DNA from 2 places in the Streptomyces sp. NPDC052225 genome. Region 1 is predicted to be linked to the other one. Evidence: riboswitches for the same ligand, from Rfam matches in the RefSeq annotation. Region 1 holds a riboswitch; the other holds the start of a gene.
What was found. Region 1 has a riboswitch for thiamine pyrophosphate ahead of thiO (glycine oxidase ThiO). Riboswitches for the same ligand answer to the same signal wherever they lie in the genome.
Positions count from the first base shown of each region.

Region 2: another riboswitch for thiamine pyrophosphate. It lies ahead of thiC (phosphomethylpyrimidine synthase ThiC); the one in region 1 lies ahead of thiO (glycine oxidase ThiO).

Region 1 is NZ_JBFAVD010000007.1:280,702-286,008, reverse strand. Features, by position in the region: gene AB0L37_RS14035 (deoxyribonuclease IV) at 1-97, opposite strand, end outside; gene pknB (Stk1 family PASTA domain-containing Ser/Thr kinase) at 148-2,094, opposite strand; gene AB0L37_RS14025 (thiazole synthase) at 2,188-2,982, opposite strand; gene thiS (sulfur carrier protein ThiS) at 2,990-3,190, opposite strand; gene thiO (glycine oxidase ThiO) at 3,187-4,374, opposite strand; TPP riboswitch at 4,371-4,484, opposite strand; gene AB0L37_RS14010 (hypothetical protein) at 4,536-4,883, shown strand; gene AB0L37_RS14005 (FAD-dependent oxidoreductase) at 5,070-5,307, shown strand, end outside.
Region 2 is NZ_JBFAVD010000001.1:423,189-428,495, reverse strand. Features, by position in the region: gene AB0L37_RS02135 (metallophosphoesterase) at 1-1,067, shown strand, start outside; gene AB0L37_RS02130 (hypothetical protein) at 1,250-2,113, shown strand; gene thiC (phosphomethylpyrimidine synthase ThiC) at 2,198-3,982, opposite strand; TPP riboswitch at 3,975-4,142, opposite strand; gene AB0L37_RS02120 (YibE/F family protein) at 4,214-5,307, shown strand, end outside.

The sequences.
Region 1 (5,307 bases):
CTACGGAGGCGAGCCCGCCGGCGACGGGGACGTGCCCGCCGACCGGGTTGCGGGAAACGGTGCTGGGCGAGGCGAGGGTGCGGGTGCTGCTGTTCACCGGGCCAGGGTGTCACGCGCGCCGGGCCCCGATGGCCGGGGCCCGGTCGCTCAGCGGATCGTGATGGTGATCGTCGAGCCCTTGGGCGCCTCGTCGCCGCCCTCGACCGACTGGCTCTTGACCGTGTCGCCGAAGAGGCCGAGCAGGCCCCGGTCGTCCTCGACCTCGAAGCCGGCGCCCTCCAGCTTGGTGTGGGCGTCGTCGACGCTCAGGCCCGTGACGTCCGGGACCTCGATCATCTCGGGACCCTTGGAGATCGTCAGCGTCACGGTGTCGCCCTCGGCGAGCTGCTTGCCCTCCACGGGCGACTGCGCGGCGACGTCACCCTTGTCCTCGTCGGAATGGACGCGCTCGGTGGAGATCTCCGCCTTGAGGCCCGCGTCCTCCAGGTCGGCGATCGCGTCCTGCTCGGACTCGCCCGTGACGTCCGGCACGTCGACCGGCGCGCCCTTGGAGACGACGAGGGCGACCGCGGAACCCGAGCGCCGGACGGTGCCGGCATCCGGGTCCGTGCTGATCACGGAGCCCTTCGCGATCTCCTCGCTGAACGCACGGGTGACCATGCCGGGTTCGAGACCGCGGTTCTTCAGGTCGCTCTTCGCCGTGGCGAGCGGGGTGCCCTTGAGGTCGGGGACCTTCACGGTGTCGGGGCCCTTGGAGACCGTCAGCGTCACCGTGCCGTCGTCCCGGATCCGGGCGCCCGCGGCGGGGTCGGTGGCCATCACCGTGCCGCGCTTGTAGGCGTCGCTGAACGCGTACTTCGACGAGCCGGCCTGGAGGCCCGCCTCGCTCAGCCGCGCCTTGGCCTGCGCCTCGGTCTTGGTGAGCAGGTGCGGGACCTTCGTGAACTGGCCCGAGTTGATGTACCAGACGCCAGCGCCGACGCCGACGACGAGCAGGATCGCGGCGATGATCGCGAACATGCCGCGCCGCGGGTTCCCGGTCCGGCGGGGCGCGGGTGCCGGGGGAGGGGGCGGAGGGGTCTCCAGGCGGCTCGTGCGCTGGAAGCCGTCGTCGGTGCCCCCGTCCGCGGTGGGCAGGGGGAGCTGCACGCCGTTCGTGCGCACGGCGCGCGGAATCACGCTGGTCCGGTCGTCCGCGCCCGCGTGCTCCACCTCGCGCGCCTGCGGCGGCACCGCGTCCAGCTGGGCGTCGGTGAGCGTCGCCCGGGCGTCCCTGAGGTGGCCGAGGAGCGCGACCGCGTCGGGCGGGCGGACCTCGGGGGTGCGGGCCGTGGCCGACGCGACCAGCTCGTCGAGCTCGTACGGGAGGCCGGGGACCAGCGCGGAGGGGGGCGGGACGTCCTCGTTCAGGTGCTTGTAGAGGACCTGCGCGGGAGTGTCGCCCGAGTGCGGCTTGGCGCCGGTGAGCATCTCGTAGAGGACCACACCGCACGCGTACACGTCGACGCTCGCCGTGGCCGTGCCGTCCTCGATCTGCTCGGGCGCCAGGTAGGAGACCGTGCCGAGCACGGCACCGGTGGTGTTGGTGACCGTGTCCACGGCGCGGACCAAACCGAAGTCCGCCACCTTCACGCGGCCGTCGTCCCCTATCAGGACGTTCTCCGGCTTCATGTCGCGGTGCACGAAACCCGCGCGGTGCGCGGCCCCGAGCGCGGCGAGGACCGGCGCCAGGATGTCGAGCGCCGCGCGCGGCTGGAGCGCCCCGCGCTCGCGCAGGACGTCACGGAGCGTGCAGCCGGCGATGTACTCCATCGCCAGGTAGACGTACGCGCCGTCGGCGCCCTGGTCGTAGACACCGACCACATTGGGGTGCGAGAGACGGGCGACCGACTTCGCCTCGCGGATGAAGCGGTCGACGAACGAGGCGTCGGCGGCCAGCGAGGGGTGCATCACCTTGAGCGCGAGCACGCGGTCGAGGCGGGTGTCCACGGCCCGGTAGACCGTGGCCATCCCACCGACCGCGATGCGTGCGTCGATGCGGTACCGGCCGTCGAGCACGTGCCCGAGCAACGGGTCCTGAAGGGTCGTGTCCACGCAGGCGAGTGTACGAGGAGTGACTGACAGGCCGGTCCCGTGCGGCAGGACCGGACCCGTACTGCAGCAGAGCTGTGACCGGCCGTTCGACCGTCAGAAGGCCGGGCGCTCCGGGTCGAGGTGCGCCTGCCCCTCGGAGGGCGACGACGCCTGGGCGAAGCGGCGCTTGGGGATGCGGCCCGCGCGGTACGCCAGGCGGCCTGCCTCCACCGCGTGCCGCATGCCCTCCGCCATGAGGACCGGCTCCTGCGCGCGGGTCACCGCCGAGGCGAGCATCACACCGGCGCACCCCAGTTCCATGGCGAGCGCCACATCGGAGGCGGTGCCCGCGCCGGCGTCCAGGATCACCGGCACGCGCGCGTGGTCGACGATCAGCTCGAAGTTGTGCGGGTTGCGGATGCCGAGCCCGGAGCCGATGGGGGAGCCGAGCGGCATGATCGCGGCGCAGCCCACGTCCTCCAGCTTCCGCGCGATGACCGGGTCGTCGTTCGTGTACGGGAGCACCGTGAAGCCGTCGTCGACCAGGGTCTCCGCGGCGTCGAGCAGCTCGACGGGGTCGGGCAGCAGGGTGCGCTCGTCGGCGATGACCTCCAGCTTGATGAGGTCGGTGCCGAGCGCCTCGCGCGCGAGGCGGGCCGTGAGGACCGCCTCCCCCGCGGTGAAGCAGCCCGCCGTGTTGGGCAGCACCTGAATGTCGAGTTTCTCCAGCACGGACAGGACCGAGCCGTGGACGTTCGCGTTCACGCGGCGCATCGCCACGGTGGTGAGTTCGGTCCCGGAGGCCACCAGGGAGCGCTCCAGGACGTCGAGGCTCGGCGCGCCTCCCGTGCCCATGATCAGGCGCGAGGAGTACGAGGTGCCGCCGAGGACGAAAGCGTCGTCAGCCATGGATGAGTCAGCCTCCTTGTACGGCGGTGAGGACTTCGACGCGGTCTCCTTCGGAGAGCGCGGTCACGGGCCACTGGGTGCGCGGGACGACCGTCTCGTTGAGGGCCGCGGCGACACCGGAGTGCGCGGAGGTGAGCGTGGCCACGAGCACGTCGAGGGTGGCCCCGGCGGTGACGGTGCGCGGCTCACCGTTGAGGGATACGTTCATGCGGACTGCTCCAGGGACTGAAGACCCGCGGCGCAGAAGCGTTTCGGGGTGAACGGGCGGGCCTCGTCGGGCAGTTCACCGGTGGCCAGGACGTGCGCCATCGCGTCGCCCGTGACCGGGGTCAGGAGCACGCCGTTGCGGTAGTGGCCGGTGGCCAGCAGGAGGCCGGGCAGGGTGGTCGGGCCGAGCAGCGGGGCGTTGTCGGGCGAGCCGGGGCGCAGGCCCGCGCGGGTCTCGGTCAGCGGCAGTTCGGTGATGCCGGGGACGAGTTCGTGGGCGTCGCGCAGCAACTCGTAGACCCCGCCGGCCGTGACGGTCGTGTCCCAGCCGAGCTCTTCGCTGGTGGCGCCGACGACCAGTTCGCCGTTGGTGCGCGGGACCAGGTAGACGTGGCTGCCGCGGACGACGGCCCGGATCGTGCGGCTGAGGAACGGCGCGTGCCTGCGCGGCACCGTGAGGCGCAGGACCTGGCCCTTGACGGGCCGCACCGGCGGCAGCACCTCGTCCGGGACACCGGCGAGCTGTCCGCTGCGGCTGCCCGCGGCCAGGACGACCTGTTCCGCCGCGAGCTGGGTGCCGTCGGCGAGGACGAGGCCGCACGCCCGGTCCCGTACGACGGAGAGCCGCTCGGCCGAGGATCGGTGGAGGACCACCCCGGCGCGCTCGCAGGCCGTCACGAGGGCGCTCGCGAGCCTTCTCGGGTCGATCTGGTGGTCACCGTCGACCCGCAGGCCCCCGCGCACGCCCGGCGCGAGCATCGGCTCGAGGCGGCGGCAGTCGCGGCCCGAGAGCCACTCGGACTCCAGGCCCGACTTCCTTTGCAGGGCGTGCAGTTCGCGCAGATGCGCCCGGTCGTCCGCGTCGAGCGCGACGGCCAGCGTGCCGCACGCGCGGTAGCCGAGGTCCTGTCCGCTCGCCTCGGCCAGTTCGGCCGCGAAGTCCGGATAGCGGTGCGCGGACGCGAGGTTCAGGGCGAGCAACGTCTGCTCGCCGTAGTGGAGTTCGGTGACGGCGGCCAGCATCCCGGCCGCCACCTGGGCGGCCCCGCCGCCCGGTTCGGGGTCCACGACCGCCACGGACAGACCGCGCTGCGCGGCCCTCCATGCGGTGACCAGACCGATGATTCCGCCTCCGACGACCAGGACGTCGGAGGCGCTCGACACGGTGGGTGGCGTACGCGACATGGGCGTCAGCCCCTCCCTTCGCCGGCATGACCCGGATCAGGTTCGTACGGTCGGAGGCCGCTCCAGCCTCCCTCTCAGCCCGCTGCGTACGGGCTCCCGCGAGTGCTTTACGTTGGCCACCCTAGTCCTTCGGTACGACGCCCAGTAAGGGAGCCTCATCTGTGGCCCGTTCGCTCGACGGTCTCCTCCTCGCCCCCGTGGCCGACCAGGCCCCCGGTCAGGTCGGTACGCGCACCCGCTTCGCCTACCAGGAGAGGGACGGCCGCGTATGGGCCGCTTATGAAGGCGGCGACGTCGTACAGGGCCACCTCGTGGGCACGCGTTCCGGTGACCGGCTCGACTTCCGCTACGTACAGCTGAAGACGGACGGATCCACCTCTTCGGGACACTGCGTCTCGACCGTCTCCGAACTGCCGGACGGCCGCGTGCGGCTCGACGAGACATGGGAGTGGGAGTCGCAGGAGGGCAGCGGCACCAGTGTGGTCGAGGAGATCGCCGCACCGGCCTGATCGTCCTAGGGCCTGTCTGGAGTTCCCCCGCGGCGTCGCGACGCCCGGCACGCCCGCTCCTTCTCCCACGGGGGAACTCCGGACAGGCCCTAGATCGCTAAACCGGTGACACGTGTGCAGGACGTCACTGGACGGGAGTGGCCCGCGCCGCTGACCGACGGAAGATCAGATGCCTAAGGTGATCCCGTGAGCGAGCAGCGGAACGGGACACCTACAGGGCAGCGGCGCGTGGTCATCGTCGGCGCGGGGATGGCCGGCGTGCAGACGGCGGTGGCGCTGCGCGAACAGGGCTTCGCCGGTGCCGTCACGCTGATCGGCGCGGAACCCCACCAGCCCTACGACCGGCCGCCGTTGTCCAAGGCCGTGCTGCTCGGCAAGGCCGAGGGCTCGGCCTTCGACGTCGACTTCGAGGCGCTCGGCGTCA
Region 2 (5,307 bases), on a different contig from region 1:
AGGGGGCCGGTCAGGGACCCGCAGCGCGCACGGAGACGCTGCGCGACTTCCGCGTTCCCGCGTACGTCCATGACGTACCGGCGAACGTGGTTCCGTCCGACCCTGCCCCCGGTCCCGAGCCCGACGCCGAGGTGTACCCGGACGGGTACACCCCCACCGAGCGCGACCTCCCGGTCATCAATCGGGGTGACACCGTGCAGGTCGAGATCGCGCAGCAGCCCGCGCCGCAGCAGGCCGACGGCCTCGGCCCGCTGTACGTGGTCGGGGACGTGCACGGCTACCTCGACGAGCTGCTCGCCGCGCTCCGCGAGAAGGGCCTGATCGATACCGAGGGCAACTGGGCGGCGGGCACCGCGCGCCTGTGGTTCCTCGGCGACTTCACCGACCGCGGGCCCGACGGGATCGGCGTCATCGACCTCGTGATGCGGCTGTCCGCCGAGGCGGCCGCGGCCGGCGGCTACTGCAAGGCGCTCATGGGCAACCACGAGCTGCTGCTGCTCGGCGCGAAGCGGTTCGGCGACACCCCCGTCAACTCCGGTGCCGGCACCGCCACCTTCCAGGCGGCCTGGTTGCTCAACGGCGGCCAGAAGTCCGACATGGACCGCCTCCAGGACGTCCATCTCCAGTGGATGTCCCGTCTCGACGCGATCGAGATCGAGGACGACCACCTGCTGATGCACTCCGACACGACCGCGTACCTCGACTACGGCGACTCGATCGAGGCGGTCAACGACACGGTCCGCGAGACGCTCACGCGCAACGACGCGGACGAGTGCTGGGACCTGTTCCGCAAGTTCACGAAGCGGTTCGCCTTCCGTGACGAGGAGTCCGGGCCGGGCTCGGTCCGCGAGCTCCTCGACGCCTACGGCGGCTCCCGCGTCGTGCACGGCCACAGCCCGATCCCGTACCTCCTCGGCGAGGTCGGTGGCGAGGACGCGGACGGCGAGGAGAGCCGGCCCGTCGTCGAGGGCCCGCACGTGTACGCGGGCGGTCTCGCCATCGCCATGGACGGCGGCGTGACCATGGCCGGAAAGCTGCTGGTCCAGCAACTCCCCATGGATATCTGAGAGTTCACCGGGCAGGCGCGTAAGCGGAGGATCCGGCAGGCCACAGGGCCAATTTCCGGAAACCCCCTGTCACCGCGCGCCGTGACCGCTCTACCATCGGCTTATCCGTAGCAGGCTCCCCTCCGTTTCTGCCCGACGGCTCGTAACCATGCGAGTCACCAAGCCCTACGGAGCATCGGGGGATGCACATGAACAGCGCTCCGCATTTGCTGAACGAGGACCGCCCCGAGTTCGAGCGGATCCTCGATGAGGCGCTGCGTACCGCACCCAACCGCCCTGATCTCGCCGCAGTGGGCCGGCGGCTCAACCCCGAACAGCTGCGCACCATGGCGTTGAACGCCGCCGCGCTGATCAGCACGGCGGCAGCCACCGAGTACCAGCACTACATCAAGGTCCGTGAGGAACTGCGTGCTGCCCCGCGGCCCGTCCGTCCGCTACGCGAAGGAGGCTCCTCCGGCTCCGCGGAGTCCGGAAGCAACACGATCGGTCTGGTCGCGGAGACCACGGGGCCCGGCGTCGCCGCCGTCGCCGTCGTGCTCGCCCCGGTCCTCGCCGGGACGGCCGCCGCGATCTTCCTGCTGGTCGGCTACATCCTGAAGATGCTCCACCCGGCGCCCGACTTCGCCGACACGCTGCTGGCGTTCGGCTGGGTCTTCGGCGCCATCACCGCGGCGGGCATCCTCGTCGCGGCGGTCTGCCTGCTGCTGACCGCCCTGCGCAACGGAGCGACGTCGCTCCAGGCGAGCGCGCACGGCGAGTCGAACGAGGCGGTGGCACAGGCCAGGGAAGTCTGGGGCAAGGCGCTCCTGGAGCGCGGCATCCTGCCGTTCCTGCGGGAGGCCCTGGCGGACCCGCCGCCGAGCGGTGGGACGCCGCTCGGCGGCGGCCGGGGCGGTGGCCCCAGCCGCATGCCCCAACTCGGCTACAACCGGCCGGGGTTCAGCAGCCCCGACGGCGGAGGCACCGCCACGGGGCAGCGGGCCGGCTACTCCAGCCCGGACTTCACCAGTCCGGACTTCGGAGGCCCCGAGCACCAGCCGGACTGACCCTCCGGCATCGGCACGGGGCCGTGACCTCGGCTCGGGGCGAACTGCGCGGGCCCCGAGCCCTTGGTCATGCCCGCGTACGCGTCAGTCGGCCATCGGCAGATAGACGCGGTTTCCCGCCTCGGCGAACTCCTTCGACTTCTGCTCCATCCCGGCCTCGACCTCGGCCTTGGTCGTGCCGTGCTCGCGCCGGATGTCCTGCGAGATCTTCATCGAGCAGAACTTCGGACCGCACATCGAGCAGAAGTGCGCGGTCTTCGCGGGCTCGGCCGGCAGCGTCTCGTCGTGGAACTCCCGTGCCGTGTCCGGGTCGAGAGCCAGGTTGAACTGGTCCTCCCACCGGAACTCGAAGCGGGCGTCGCTCAGCGCGTCGTCCCACTCCTGCGCGCCCGGGTGCCCCTTGGCGAGGTCCGCCGCGTGGGCCGCGATCTTGTACGTGATGACGCCGGTCTTCACGTCGTCCCTGTTCGGCAGGCCCAGGTGCTCCTTGGGCGTGACGTAGCAGAGCATCGCCGTGCCCCACCAGGCGATCATCGCCGCGCCGATCCCGGACGTGATGTGGTCGTACGCCGGGGCGACATCGGTGGTCAGCGGGCCGAGCGTGTAGAACGGCGCCTCCTCGCAGATCTCCTGCTGGAGGTCGATGTTCTCCTTGATCTTGTGCATCGGGACATGGCCCGGGCCCTCGATCATCGTCTGCACGTTGTGCCGCTTGGCGATGGTGTTGAGCTCGCCGAGCGTGCGCAGCTCCGCGAACTGGGCCTCGTCGTTGGCGTCCGCGATGGAGCCGGGGCGCAGGCCGTCGCCGAGCGAGTACGTGACGTCGTACGCCGCGAGGATCTCGCACAGCTCCTCGAAGTGCTCGTAGAGGAAGCTCTCCTTGTGGTGCGCGAGGCACCACGCGGCCATGATCGAGCCGCCGCGCGAGACGATGCCGGTCTTGCGGTTGGCCGTCAGCGGGACGTACGGGAGGCGGACGCCGGCGTGGACCGTCATGTAGTCGACGCCCTGCTCGGCCTGCTCGATGACCGTGTCCTTGTAGATCTCCCAGGTCAGTTCCTCGGCCTTGCCGTCGACCTTTTCGAGGGCCTGGTAGAGCGGCACGGTGCCGATCGGGACGGGGGAGTTGCGCAGCACCCACTCGCGCGTGGTGTGGATGTTGCGGCCGGTGGAGAGGTCCATGACGGTGTCGGCGCCCCAGCGGGTCGCCCATGTCATCTTCTCCACCTCCTCCTCGATGGACGACGTGACCGCGGAGTTGCCGATGTTGGCGTTGACCTTCACCAGGAACCGCTTGCCGATGATCATCGGCTCGATCTCCGGGTGGTTCACGTTGGCGGGCAGCACGGCCCGGCCCGCCGCGATCTCCTCCCGTACGACCTCGGGCGCGACGTTCTCCCGGAGCGCCACGTACTCCATCTCCGGGGTGATCTCGCCCCGGCGTGCGTACGCGAGTTGGGTCACGGCCTGGCCGTCGCGGCCCCGGCGCGGCTGGCGCGGGCGGCCCGGGAAGACCGCGTCGAGGTTGCGCAGACCGCCGCGCGGCGACGTGTGCTTGATGCCGTCGTCCTCGGGGCGGACGGGGCGTCCCGCGTACTCCTCGGTGTCGCCGCGGGCGATGATCCAGTTCTCCCGCAGCGGGGCGAGCCCGCGGCGGACATCGGTGTCGACGGTCGGATCGGTGTACGGGCCGGAGGTGTCGTACAGCGTGACCGACTGCCCGTTGGTGAGATGCACCTGACGGACCGGCACCTGGAGGTCCGGGCGCGAGCCCGTGACGTATCCCTTGTGCCAGCCGATGGACTTCCCGGCCTCGTTCAGGTTCTCGCCCTGGTTGGAGGCAGGCGTGCGTGCGTCCGTTGTGGTCATGAGACCTACTCCCTACGCCGGCATTACCCGGTAACAGGTTCGGCGGTCGACGCAGCGAGATCCGTCTCGCGATGTTCCACGTCGTTTCACGTGAAACACGCTTCGATACGGAGGTCAGCGCCCTCTCAGCCCGGTGCTCCGAGCTCCCGCGTGTGCAAAGGTGCCTCCACGCTAGCGTCATGTCGGACGCGTTGAACAGAGGGCCCCTGCCGTTCTTGCGATGATCGGGCGGTGACCACCACCCAGCAGCCCCCGCCCCCACCGTCCCATCCGCCGCATGGGCACTCCCACAGCCACGGTCCGGCCACGCCCGTCTCGAAGCACCTGCGCAAGGTCATCGCGGCGGTCCTGATCCCGTTCTCCGTCGCCGTCGTCGTGGGTCTGGCGGTGCTGTGGCCCGGTGGCGCCCCCGCGCACGAGCGCACCGGTGTGGGCTTCGACCGGCAGACGCAGCAGGCCACGGTGACCCAGGTCGACAAGGTCGACTGCAAGTCCGTGAACGCCTCCGGGGACACCCCCACCGGGGACACCTCCACGGCCGAGGGTTCGTCCGCGCAGCAACAGGCCAACGGGACCTGCGAGAACGCGACGATCCGCGTCGACACCGGCAAGGACAAGGGCCGTACGTTCACCGAGGTCGTCCAGCCGGACTCGCCGCGGCAGCTGCACGAGGGCCAGAAGGTGATCGTCGCCTACGCGCCCGACGCCCCTGAGAACTTGCAGTACTCGGTCACCGATGTGAACCGCAAGCTTCCGATGGCGCTGCTCGCCGGGATCTTCGCCGTGGCCGTGGTCGTGGTGGGCCGGCTGCGGGGCCTGATGGCGCTGATCGCGCTCGCGGTCAGCTTCCTCGTGTTGACGTTCTTCATCCTGCCCGCGATCCTTCAGGGCTCGAATCCGCTGGTGGTGGCGGTCGTCGGGGCGAGCGCCATCATGCTCATCGCGCTCTACATGTGTCACGGCCTGTCGGCCCGCACCTCGGTGGCGGTGCTCGGCACGCTCGTATCGCTGCTGCTGATCGGGCTGTTGGGGTCCCTGTTCATCGGCTGGGCAGCGCTGACCGGCAACACGGACGACAACACCGGCCTGATCCACGGCCTGTACCCGGACATCGACATGAGCGGTCTGCTGCTGGCCGGCGTCATCATCGGTTCGCTCGGCGTCCTGGACGACGTGACGGTGACCCAGACGTCGGCGGTCTGGGAGCTGCACGAGGCCAATCCGACGATGGGCTGGCGCGGTCTGTACCGGGCGGGCATCCGGATCGGACGCGACCACATCGCGTCCGTCGTCAACACCCTGGTCCTGGCGTACGCGGGCGCGGC